DNA from 4 places in the Pantoea sp. At-9b genome. Region 1 is predicted to be linked to each of the others. Evidence: predicted binding sites of a transcription regulator. Region 1 holds the regulator's gene; each other region holds the start of a gene.
What was found. The regulator PhoB, encoded in region 1, activates phosphate uptake and scavenging genes when phosphate is short. The targets are predictions, from matches to a motif close to CTGTCATAAAACTGNCNNAT.

Region 2: the regulator PhoB is predicted to act here: its motif matches at 1,622-1,641, upstream of pitA (inorganic phosphate transporter PitA).
Region 3: the regulator PhoB is predicted to act here: its motif matches at 1,438-1,457, upstream of uvrB (excinuclease ABC subunit UvrB).
Region 4: the regulator PhoB is predicted to act here: its motif matches at 1,877-1,896, upstream of phoA (alkaline phosphatase).

Annotation. Positions count from the first base shown of each region.
Region 1 is NC_014837.1:1,030,177-1,033,367, reverse strand. Features, by position in the region: gene PAT9B_RS04600 (PstS family phosphate ABC transporter substrate-binding protein) at 1-56, opposite strand, end outside; gene phoR (phosphate regulon sensor histidine kinase PhoR) at 197-1,510, opposite strand; gene phoB (phosphate response regulator transcription factor PhoB) at 1,525-2,214, opposite strand; gene sbcD (exonuclease subunit SbcD) at 2,411-3,191, shown strand, end outside.
Region 2 is NC_014837.1:4,096,447-4,099,637, reverse strand. Features, by position in the region: gene pitA (inorganic phosphate transporter PitA) at 1-1,460, opposite strand, end outside; gene PAT9B_RS18945 (NAD(P)/FAD-dependent oxidoreductase) at 1,702-2,892, shown strand; gene PAT9B_RS18940 (hypothetical protein) at 2,893-3,191, opposite strand, start outside.
Region 3 is NC_014837.1:1,310,107-1,313,297, forward strand. Features, by position in the region: gene bioD (dethiobiotin synthase) at 1-54, shown strand, start outside; gene PAT9B_RS05935 (ABC transporter ATP-binding protein) at 74-790, opposite strand; gene uvrB (excinuclease ABC subunit UvrB) at 1,687-3,191, shown strand, end outside.
Region 4 is NC_014837.1:2,563,367-2,566,557, reverse strand. Features, by position in the region: gene phoH (phosphate starvation-inducible protein PhoH) at 534-1,322, shown strand; tRNA gene PAT9B_RS11905 (tRNA-Ser) at 1,625-1,712, opposite strand; gene phoA (alkaline phosphatase) at 1,958-3,191, shown strand, end outside.

The DNA of each region.
Region 1 (3,191 bases):
TGCCCCTGCGCCAGCACAGAGAACGACAGCAAAATGAACAGCAGCAACGATTTCATGCAGGGATTCCGCGTAGCGGCGCGATTTATCGCGCAGGTTTTTGAGCGATTTATCGCGCAGTTTTTGATGTTCTAACTGAAGGGCGCGCGATAAATCACGCCGCTACCGAATGTGCTTTGACTGAGCGACAGCAGAACGCTTATTGCGCCACATTCTCCCGTATCTGGCTGGCGACAATCAACCGTGGCGGCAGGATAAAGCTGAAGCAGGTCTCCTGATGCGGCACGCTGGTGATATCAAGGCGTGCGTTGTGATGCCCAAGCGCATGCTTAACAATCGCCAACCCGAGACCGCTGCCACCGGTGGCGCGCGAACGTGCTTTATCCACCCGGTAGAAACGTTCGGTCAGCCGTGGCAGATGTTCAGGGCTAATCCCCGGCCCGTTATCGCACACCTTAAACTCGGCCCCCTGCTTATTACGCAGCCAGCTGATATCAATCCTTGTGCCTTCCGGCGTATGGTTGACGGCGTTATACACCAGGTTCGAGATGGCACTGCGCAACTGCTCATCATTGCCCAGCACTTTGAGATGCGGATCGGTATGGAAATGGATTTCATGACGCCCCTGACTGAGGGTTTCCGCTTCACGCTGCAACAGCAACAGCATGGTGGGCACGTCTACCGTCTCTTTCATGTCGAGGGCCGGAGCCGCTTCAATGCGCGACAGCGTCAGCAGCTGTTTCACCAGGCTGTCCATACGGCGCGTTTGCTCCGTCATGGTCTGTAACGCTTTGCTGCGTGAACGTTCATTCATCACCGAGTCGTTCATCATCTCCAGATAGCCCTGCAACACCGTCAGCGGAGTACGCAGCTCATGACTGACGTTAGCAAAGAAGTTGCGGCGCGCCCCTTCCAGCTGGTGCATTTGCGTCACATCACGTGCCACCATCAGCCACTGCCCTTCGCTGTAAGGCATCACGCGGAACTCCATATGGTGTTGATTATTCAACACCAGCGTCAGCGGTTTGTTGAAATCGCGTTGGCGAATGTAGCGGGAGAATTCAGGGTAACGCAGCAGGTTGAGGATGTTCTGCCCATTGTCTTCCGGCCAGCGCAGGCCAAGATGCTGCTGCGCCAGACCGTTACACCAGAAAATGATGCCCTCTTCGGTGGTGAGCACCACCGCATCCGGCAGCGATTCCGCACCACTACGGAAGCGTTTGATCAGATTGCCCAGTTCGCGGCGGCGGCGGCGATTACGCAGCTGCATTTGATACAGCCCGTAAAACAGCGGCTCCCAGCTGGCACGTCCGCCGGGTGGCGTCATGGAACGGTCTACCCACAACCAGTGGGACAAGCGCATCAGGTTACGGAAATGCCACAACAATAACCCCAGCACGGTGATCAACAGCAGCCAGGGGAGATAGCCAAATACCAGACCGAGAATCAGTGCCGGTAGACAGACCAGCACCAGTTCGGTCAATAATCTCTTCCAGGAGAGTCGTTCCAGCACGGTAAAGACTCCGTTCAGTAGCGGGCAGAGAAACGATACCCTGTTCCGCGCACGGTTTGTACCATGCGATCGTGGCCGGAGACCTCCAGCGCTTTACGTAAACGACGGATATGCACATCGACGGTGCGATCTTCGACATACACATTGGTGCCCCAGACGTGGTTCAACAGCTGTTCACGGCTGTAAACGCGTTCCGGGTGGGTCATAAAGAAGTGCAGTAACTTGTACTCCGTCGGCCCCATCTCCAGCGGCGTGGTTTCTGACATCACGCGATGCGACGACGGGTCGAGGCTCAGCCCCTGCATCTCAATCACCTCTTCCACCGCCATCGGTGAAATACGGCGCATCACCGCTTTGATACGCGCCATCAACTCTTTCGGTGAGAAAGGTTTGGTAATGTAATCATCCGCGCCCACTTCGAGACCGCGAACACGATCTTCTTCTTCGCCGCGTGCAGTCAACATCATCACGGGAATATCACGCGTCATGGCTTCACGTTTCAGATGCTTAATAAACTGGATACCGCTGCCACCAGGTAACATCCAGTCCAGCAAAATCAAATCAGGCCAGGGTTCGATCAGCTTCCCCACTGCGCTGTCATAGTCTTCCGCCTCAATCGGCTGGTAATCGTTCTGTTCCAGCACGAAACATAACATTTCACGGATGGGAGCTTCGTCTTCCACAACCAAAATGCGCTTAGCCATTATTACTCCTGCTGATATGACGGCTGTCACTGGGATTTGCGGCGTCATTATGCGTCAGTTTTATGACACTTTTATGAAAAACGCACCCCTGAATATTTAGTTAAAAAACAGAAATGTGACAGCCATGCGGCGAATTTTTTTCTTTCGCGATGAAGCCGTTATAATTGCCCATCGCGTCAACCGGCAGGGAGCATCCATGCGCATCATTCATACGGCGGACTGGCATCTGGGCCAGTTCTTTTACAGCAAAAGTCGCGCAGCTGAACATCAGGCGTTTCTCGACTGGCTGCGTCAGCAAATTGAACAACATCAGGTGGATGCGCTGATTATCGCCGGTGACCTGTTCGACACCGGCTCGCCACCCAGCTATGCCCGTGAAATGTTCAACCGCTTTGTGGTGGCGTTACAGGCCAGCCAGTGCCAGTTGATTGTGCTGGCCGGCAACCATGATTCGGTGGCGACATTAAATGAATCTCGCGAGTTGCTCGCCTGCCTCAATACTCAGGTGATCACCAGCGCGACGCCACAAGGCGAGCAACAGGTGTTGACCCTGAAACAGCGCGACGGTACGCCAGGCGCGCTGCTGTGCGCCATTCCTTACCTGCGTCCGCGCGATATTCTGCGCAGCCAGGCTGGACAGTCCGGTCGGGAGAAACAACAGTCGTTGCTGGAAGCCATCGAACAGCATTATCAGCACTGCTTTGCCGCCGCCGAGGCGCAACGCGCGGCACTCGGAGGCCAACTGCCGATTATCGCCACGGGCCATCTCACCACTGTCGGCGTCACCAAAAGCGACTCGGTGCGTGATATCTACATCGGTACGCTCGACGCCTTCCCGGCGCAGGCGTTTCCCGCCGCCGACTATATCGCCCTTGGCCATATTCACCGTGCGCAGCGCATTGCTGACAGCGACCATATTCGCTACAGCGGTTCGCCCATCCCGCTCAGCTTTGATGAACTGGGCCGTGATAAAAGCG
Region 2 (3,191 bases), 1.3 Mb from region 1:
AGCAGAATACACACCGGCAGAGTAAACACCCACGCCATCGCGATATTCTTGATGGTACGGCTTTGCAAACCACCGCCATCGACCAGCATGGTCCCGGCGACTGACGACGACAGAATATGCGTGGTGGAGACCGGCATCCCGGTGTAGCTGGCAATGCCAATCGACACCGCTGCCGTCACCTGCGCTGACATACCCTGCGCGTAGGTCATGCCTTTCTTACCAATCTTCTCGCCGATGGTGGTTGCCACACGACGCCAGCCAATCATGGTGCCGACGCCGAGCGCCAGGGCTACAGCCATGATGATCCACACTGGCGCATACTCAACGGTTCCCAACAGATCGCTTTTCAGCTTGTTCAGGAAACGCTGATCGTCAGCGCTGGTTTCCGGCAGCTTCGCGGCTTTATCCGCCGTGTCGGAGATACACAGCAGCAGACGACGCATCTGGCTACGCTGGTCTGGGGTCAGATCGCTGTAGCTTTGCAGATTGTTCAGCAAGCCCTGAGCACGCTGAATCGCGGGCAGTGCGCGAGCGCTGTCGCAGTGGAATTCATGCGGACCATTGATAGATTCCTCTGGCGCAGGCACCGCAGGCGGTGCCATCTGCACGATGTGCGTCAGTGTTGCGCCGTGCTGCTGATAGTACTGCTCCAGATGGTTCACTGCGTCACGGGTACGGGTGATGTCATAGCCGGAGGCATTCATGTTGACCACGAAGCCCGCAGGCGCGACACCAATCAGTACCAGCATGATCAGGCCAATGCCTTTCTGACCATCGTTCGCACCATGTGAATAGCTCACGCCAATGGCGGAAACAATCAGGGCGATACGCGTCCAGAACGGTGGCTTTTTCTTGCCGTCGATTTTCTCGCGATCGGCTGGCGTCATATGAATGCGCGAGCGTTTCTTGGTGCTGCTCCAGTAGCGGCGCAGCAGGAAAATCAGGCTACCGGCAAGCACCAGGCCGACAATCGGCGACAGAATCAGGGAAAGGAAGATATTCAGAACTTTGGGCAGGTTGAGCGCGTCAACCACCGAAGTCCCGGTCATCAGAGCATTGGTGAGACCGATACCAATAATGGCACCAATCAGGGTATGGGAGCTGGACGCCGGCAGACCAAGATACCAGGTACCGAGGTTCCAGATAATCGCAGCCAGCAGCATGGAGAACACCATCGCCAGGCCGTGAGCTGAACCAACATTTAATAGCAGATCGGTGGGGAGCATATGAACAATGGCATAGGCCACACTCAAACCGCCCAACAAAACACCGAAAAAGTTGAAAACACCTGCCATCACAACCGCCAGCTGCGCCCGCATCGCACGGGTGTAGATAACTGTCGCGACCGCGTTGGCTGTGTCGTGGAAACCGTTGATTGCTTCGTAAAACAATACAAACAGCAGGGCAAGAACCAATAACAGGCCGGTACTTAGGTCAAGACCAGCAAACAGATGTAGCATAAACGTTACGCCATTTTGGAGGACATGAACGCGGCGCATTATCCGCGACAACGTGCTGTATGGGAAAGGGAAATATAGTCTTTTTTTGTCTTAATGTTGCCAGCCACACGCCAAAACAAGAGAAAAATGCCGAAATATGAGTCATTTACAATATGACATATTTACGGCATTTTTTTGACACTGGCGTCAAACGGGACAGATCACTACAATCAGCGCCTTTCGGGTGAAGTGAGAAAACGCAGTGGAAAAGTTTGACGTTATCATTGTTGGCGCAGGGGCTGCGGGCATGTTCTGTGCTGCACAGGCCGGACAACGCGGCTTGCGTGTGCTGCTGCTTGATAACGGCAAAAAGGCGGGTCGCAAAATTCTGATGTCAGGCGGCGGCCGCTGTAACTTCACCAATATGTACACCGAACCTGCGGCCTATCTCTCCCACAATCCGCACTTCTGTAAATCTGCGCTGGCGCGTTATACCCAGTGGGATTTTATCGATCTGGTCAATCGCCACGGCATCGCTTATCACGAGAAAACGCTGGGCCAGTTGTTCTGCGACGATTCGGCGCAACAAATCGTGGATATGCTGCTGGCCGAGTGTGAAGCCGGGCAGGTGACGTTACGGTTACGCAGCGAAGTACTGAGCGTGCAACGCGACGATGCCGGATACACCTTGCAGTTGAACGGTATGACGGTGCAGGCCGGGAAGTTGGTGATTGCCAGCGGTGGTCTGTCGATGCCGGGGCTGGGTGCTTCACCGTTCGGTTATAAAGTGGCGGAGCAGTTCGGCCTGACAGTGTTCCCGACGCGTGCGGCGTTGGTGCCCTTTACCCTGCATAAGCCGCTGCTGGAACAGCTAAACACCTTGTCTGGCGTTGCCTTACCCACCACCATTACTGCGCAGGACGGCACCTTATTCAAAGAGGCGCTGCTGTTCACCCATCGCGGGCTATCCGGCCCGGCCGTGTTGCAGATTTCCAGCTACTGGCAGCCAGGCGAGTTCGTGACGGTGGATTTATCCCCGGCAACACCGCTGGATGATTTTATTAATGTGCAGCGCGAAGCACACCCAAATCTCAGCCTGAAAAACAGCCTGGCGAAAATTTTGCCGAAGCGTTTGGTGGAAGTGTTGCAGGCGCTGAACCACATCCCCGACGTCACCCTGAAGCAGCTCAATAGCAAGCAGCAGGGCGAACTGGTGCAAACGCTGCATCAGTGGCGGGTCCAGCCAAATGGCACCGAAGGCTACCGCACCGCTGAAGTGACGCTGGGTGGCGTGGATACCACCCTGTTATCGTCAAAAACCATGGAGGCACGCGATGTGCCTGGGCTGTATTTTATTGGCGAAGTGGTGGATGTCACTGGCTGGCTGGGCGGCTATAACTTCCAGTGGGCATGGAGTTCCGCCTGGGCGTGTGCACAGGCGTTGTCATCCTGATTACGGCAACTTTAGATTGATCAGATACTCATACTGAATACGTGAAATATCCAGTGGGGCTGCGCCTTCAAAGTAAACCTTTATAAACTCCGCAGGTCGGCCAACAATATCAACGCGCTGATAGGCAGAGTTGATAAATCGGGTCAATATCTGCTGAATTGCCGTGGCCTGATCACCCGGAAGCGCATTTTTACCTGTGACATTTTGTTCAAAAGTCAGGGGAGGGCTGTCTTCATCAGGTTTGTATTGTATGCGTTTGCTATAAACGTCATTGCGGAATTCAGAAAATGCATTGTGTG
Region 3 (3,191 bases), 280 kb from region 1:
ACGGATGACGCACAGCAGGCCGAGTGCGGTCGTTATCTGACGCTGCCGCAATAAAACAGCCCGGCATCGCTGCTCAGGTCACCGTCAACCATTTATTGATGGTGACATCATCCAATTGTGCCACTTTACCTTGTGCCACGTTACGGCCACGATGCAGCAGCAGAAAATAGTCCGCGACACGGCGGATAAACGAGACATGCTGCTCCAACAGCAAAATGGTCAGGCCATAATCACGATTCAGACGGCGGATCAGGTTACCCATTTCCTCTTCCAGCCACGGCGACATGCCCTCGGTGGGTTCATCAAGGATCAGCAATTTCGGTTGCAGCACTAAGGCACGTGCCAACGCCAGCTGTTGTTGCTGATCCATCGGCAGCTCACCGCTGCGCTGGTGGCGTAAGGAGTAAAGCGCTGGGAATAAATCGAATACCATTTCCGGAATGGCACGGCTGCGATCGTCATGGGCCGCCATCAGCGCAATTAACAGGTTATCTTCCACGCTCATCTGCGAGAAGATGTGCCGCCCCTGCGGTACGTAACCGATCCCCATGCGCGCCCGTTGTTCTGCCGGTTGCAGCAACAAGTCTTCCGGGGGGGAACCGTCTTCCTGCCAGGTCATGGAACCGCTGTTAATGGGCAGCCGTCCCATAATGCAGTTGACCAGCGTGGTTTTGCCCATGCCCGGGCTACCCAGCACGCCAGTGCAGGTGCCAGGTGGCAGATCCAAATCCACATCCCACAGAATATGATTTTGACCGTAAAACTGATTCACCGAACGTAAACTCAGCATCTGACATTCTCCTTACAGATAATTAGCCTGAATGCTCCCGCTCTGTGTCGTCTGGCATACAGTCAAACACGATTCATCATTGCCACTCTCACCATCAATGCGTTGATGCGAATGCTTATGGAGAAACCTGCAATTACCAGGCCAGTTTGCCAGGGTGATGCAAAAAAGCATCAGCGGCGCGGCGTAATCAGTGATTAAAGTTGAGCAATGCTTAACAATTGCCAGAAGTGATAAAACACCTGCACTTTAGCGGTGCTGAATGCTTAACGTTTCTGGTGCATTTGTGCCGTAATAAGGCAGAACGCTCAGGAATAAGTGGCCTTATTTACTGGTTTTTTCAGACTCGCAGCACCTTCAGTCCGGAAAAAGAATAGTTAATGCCGCGCGAGCTGTGGGAAAAATAAACGCAAAAAAAAATTTTTTCGCACGCCAGGACAAGGCCTGGAAAATTATGCACAGGCGATGGCGGCGGGGCTGCCGTCAGTTATCCACCATTCCTGTGGATAACCTTGTGCATTAGAGACTGAAAACAGAGCGCAAGCGAGGAAATACGCGGCCTGGATACATTATGCTGAGAAACTGGGCTTTTTGATAACTTATCAAAAAATCAATATGTTAGTTAAAATCAAGCCTGAGATTTATCTTGTCGGTCATACAACTGCAATTTTATGACGCTCTATTGACAAATGTTAAAAGCATCACCCTCCTGGGGATAACCTTGCGCAACAAGGTTTTGCCTGCTGCCGCATAAATTGCACTGAAGCGAGTCGTTGCCACTCCCCGTTATCGTGCAAGATATCTGTAAATATATCCAGTATTTTTTTCTGGCAAATTCGCCGTAGCGGAGTAGAATTAGCAGCCTGCCCGCCGACATCTCCAGCAGGAACCGAAAAACCATGAGTAAAGCCTTCAAACTCAACTCCGCATTTAAACCTTCAGGGGATCAGCCTGAGGCGATTCGTCGTCTGGAGGAGGGTCTGGAAGACGGCCTGGCACATCAGACGCTGCTTGGGGTAACCGGTTCGGGAAAAACCTTTACCGTCGCCAACGTGATTGCCGATCTCAACCGGCCAACCATGGTGCTGGCACCGAACAAGACACTCGCGGCGCAGCTGTACGGTGAGATGAAGGAGTTCTTCCCGGACAACGCGGTCGAGTTCTTCGTCTCCTACTACGATTACTATCAACCTGAAGCCTATGTGCCCAGTTCTGATACCTTTATCGAGAAGGATGCGTCGGTGAATGAGCACATCGAGCAGATGCGCCTGTCCGCCACCAAGGCATTGCTTGAGCGACGCGACGTCATCGTGGTGGCATCGGTGTCAGCCATCTACGGTCTGGGCGATCCCGATCTTTACCTCAAAATGATGCTGCATCTGACACGGGGCATGATCATCGATCAGCGCAGCATCCTGCGTCGTCTGGCGGAGCTGCAATATACCCGTAATGATCAGGTGTTTCAGCGCGGTACTTTCCGCGTGCGCGGTGAAGTCATCGATATCTTTCCGGCGGAATCGGATGACATCGCGTTGCGTGTCGAACTGTTTGATGAAGAAGTGGAGCGGTTGTCATTGTTTGACCCGCTGACCGGTCAGGTGGTGTCGGTGGTGCCGCGTTTTACGGTCTATCCGAAAACCCACTACGTCACGCCGCGCGAACGCATCCTGCAATCGATGGAAGAGATCAAGAAAGAGCTGGTGGTGCGGCGGCAGGTGCTGCTGGAGAACAATAAGCTGCTGGAAGAGCAGCGTATTACCCAACGTACCCAGTTTGACCTCGAAATGATGAACGAACTTGGCTACTGCTCGGGGATCGAAAACTATTCACGCTATCTCTCCGGGCGTGGGCCGGGCGAACCGCCTCCGACGCTGTTCGACTATTTACCGGCCGATGGCCTGCTGGTGGTGGATGAGTCCCACGTCACCATCCCGCAGATTGGCGGCATGTATCGCGGCGACCGCGCGCGTAAAGAGACGCTGGTGGAGTATGGTTTTCGCCTGCCGTCAGCGCTGGATAACCGTCCGTTGCGCTTTGAAGAGTTTGAAGCGCTGGCACCGCAAACCATCTATGTCTCGGCAACGCCCGGCAATTATGAGCTGGAGAAATCCGGCGGTGAAGTGATTGACCAGGTAGTACGCCCGACCGGTCTGCTCGATCCAATCCTCGAAGTGCGTCCGGTAACCACGCAGGTCGACGATCTGCTGTCGGAAATCCGTAAACGCGTTGCGATCAACGAACGTGTGCTGGTGACGACCCTGACCAAGCGTATGGCGGAAGATCTCACCGAGTATCTGGAAGAACACGGCGAGAAGGTGCGTTATCTGCACTCGGACATCGACACCGTGGAGCGTATGGAGATCATTCGTGACCTGCGCCTGGGGGAATTTGATGTACTGGTGGG
Region 4 (3,191 bases), 1.5 Mb from region 1:
AGAGGCTGGATATTGCTAAGGCGCATTGGCTGGCCGCTATGATTTACGAATCCTCCTAAAAAGTTGCGAGACGGGGCAATTAATCATTCGTTTGATAAACAAAGAAAATTTAATTTAAGGTGTGACTTGCTCGCGGACAACGCTCACTTTTTGTTGCTCAGCAGGTAAAATTAGTGTTGCAAATTACCGCAAATATGATGCATTTTAATCATAAGCGTTGTCAGATGTGTGGCTGAGGTCACTGGAGTTCGCGCATGATTCGGTCCTTCAAAGGACAGGTAAATACCCTTCAAGATACGCAGTACACTGCGGGGGATTTCTTCCCTCGAAAGTTTCCTCTCCACTTTTCAAGCTTCGTTCTTTTTCAATCTCATATTTCTTACCGGTGCGTAGCAGCGTTTACGCGTTGTTGCTCGCTATTCTCAATGGCTCGAAACGGCTTACAAGGAAGCCACGTCAACCTCTAAAGCGTTCACGTCATCGCAACGGGATAATCCTGCGGCGATAAATGAAACCAACTGTAAGGTGCCACTATGGGAAGACAGAAAGCAGTGATCAAAGCGCGTCGTGAAGCCCGCAGAGTGCTTCGTAATGACTCTCGCAGTCATCGTCAGCGTGAAGAAGAATCGGTCACTTCGCTGGTGCAGATGGGTGGGTTGGATGCAATTGGCATGGCACGTGATGTGCGGGACAGTTCGCCAATTGAAGCCAGAAATGATGCTCAGGCGCACTATCTTAAAGCCATAGAAACGAAACAGCTTATTTTCGCGACCGGTGAAGCGGGCTGCGGAAAAACCTGGATCAGCGCAGCCAAAGCGGCTGAGGCCCTGATACATAAGGATATCGACAGGATAATCGTTACACGCCCGGTCCTGCAGGCGGATGAAGACCTCGGTTTCCTCCCCGGAGATATTTCCGAGAAGTTCGCCCCGTATTTTCGACCGGTCTACGACGTTCTGGTTAAACGTCTCGGCTCTTCCTTTATGCAATACTGCCTGCGTCCGGAAATCGGCAAGGTAGAGATCGCGCCCTTCGCTTATATGCGTGGACGTACCTTCGAAAATGCGGTGGTGATTCTTGATGAGGCACAAAACGTCACCGCTGCGCAGATGAAGATGTTCCTGACACGTCTCGGTGAGAACGTGACAGTCATCGTCAACGGCGATATTACCCAGTGCGATTTACCGCGCGGTGTGACATCCGGACTCGCGGATGCATTGGGACGTTTCGAAGAGGATGAGATGATCGGTGTAGTCCGTTTCGGCAAAGACGACTGTGTGCGCTCGGCACTGTGTCAGCGTACTCTCCATGCTTACAGTTAACCATTGAGATCTTCGTAAGCAAAACCCGGCTCAGGCCGGGTTTTTTTGTGCGCTTTGTGTAGCTCAGCGAATGATGCAAATAAAAATGCCCAGCGATTAACTGGGCACTTTTATATAAATGATGGCGGTGAGGGGGGGATTGATTCGCTGCGCTCACCCTACGGGCAGCGTCGCAGGCTCCGCTGTCCAACCGGCTGACGCCGGTTGTCGAACCCCCAGTCGGGGATTCTCACCCCCCCTTGTTCAGGGAATGATGCAAATAAAAATGCCCAGCTATTAACTGGGCACTTTTATATAAATGATGGCGGTGAGGGGGGGATTCGAACCCCCGATACGTTGCCGTATACACACTTTCCAGGCGTGCTCCTTCAGCCACTCGGACACCTCACCACATTTTTTTCGCTAACCTCAGCGGGTCAACGGGGCGCTACTATAGGGAGTTAGCTGAAAAGGGTCAAGCTCTATTTTCTCCTTTTTTTCTATTCGCTTAAGCTCTGAGCGGATTGCATTAGCCTTGTGCATTTTGTCGATTCTGTCATCAAAACGTTGCGTCTCAGTCACAAAAGTGTCACGGCATTGTCGCAGACTTGTCCGCGGAAACATTTGGTTATATTTGTGAATAAGGATGCTTATAAATGAAAACGATACCTTTGATGACGGTTCCACTGATCACTTCACTGTTGGCGACGGCAGCGATTGCGGATACAAACAATTACACGCGGGCGGCCAGCGGTGATCTGACGCAGCATGGCGGTGCGCGTCGTCTTAGCGGTGACCAAACCGAAGCCCTTAAAGCCTCTCTTAGCAACAGCACGGCGAAAAACGTCATTCTGTTGATCGGTGATGGGATGGGGGATTCAGAGATCACTGCGGCACGCAATCAGGCGATGGGCGCAGGCGGCTTTTTCCCGGGTATTGATGCATTGCCTTTAACGGGTCAATACACCCACTATTCACTGGATAAGAAAACCCACAAACCCAACTACGTCACTGATTCTGCGGCATCTGCTACCGCCTGGGCAACCGGCACCAAATCCTACAATGGTGCGATTGGCGTCGATGTAAACGGTAAAGATCAAACCACGCTGCTGGAACTGGCGAAAGCCGCTGGCAAGGCAACCGGTAACGTTTCAACCGCTGAGTTGCAGGACGCCACGCCAGCGGCACTGATCGCCCATGTGACCTCGCGTAAATGTTATGGCCCGGAAAAAACCAGTGAGCTATGCCCGACCAATGCACTGGAGCAGGGTGGAAAGGGTTCCATCACTGAGCAAATGCTGAAGACCCGTGCCGATGTCACCCTCGGCGGTGGAGCGAAATCCTTCAGCGAAGTAGCAAAAGCAGGTGAGTATCAGGGCAAAACCCTGCGTGAACAGGCTCAGACGCTGGGCTATCAACTGGTGGATAATCTCGAGGGTATGAATGCCGTTCAACAGGCCGATCAGAGCAAACCGCTGCTGGGGCTGTTTTCCGAAGGGAATATGCCGGTGCGCTGGCAAGGCCCGAAAGCCAGTTATCACGGCAATCTGGATAAACCGGTAGTGACCTGTGAAGTGAACAAGGAACGTCCGGCGAGCACGCCAACGCTGGCTCAGATGACTAAAAAAGCGCTGGATCTGTTGAGCAAAAATGACAAGGGCTTCTTCCTGCAAGTGGAAGGTGCATCCATTGATAAACAGGACCATGCGGCGAATCCTTGCGGCCAGATCGGTGAAACGGTTGATCTCGATGAAGCCGTTCAGCAGGCGCTGGCGTTTGCCCGTGAGCATGGCGATACCCTGGTAGTGGTGACAGCAGACCACGCGCACAGCAGTCAGATCGTTGAAAATGGCACTAAAGCACCGGGGTTGACCCAGGCCCTTAACACCA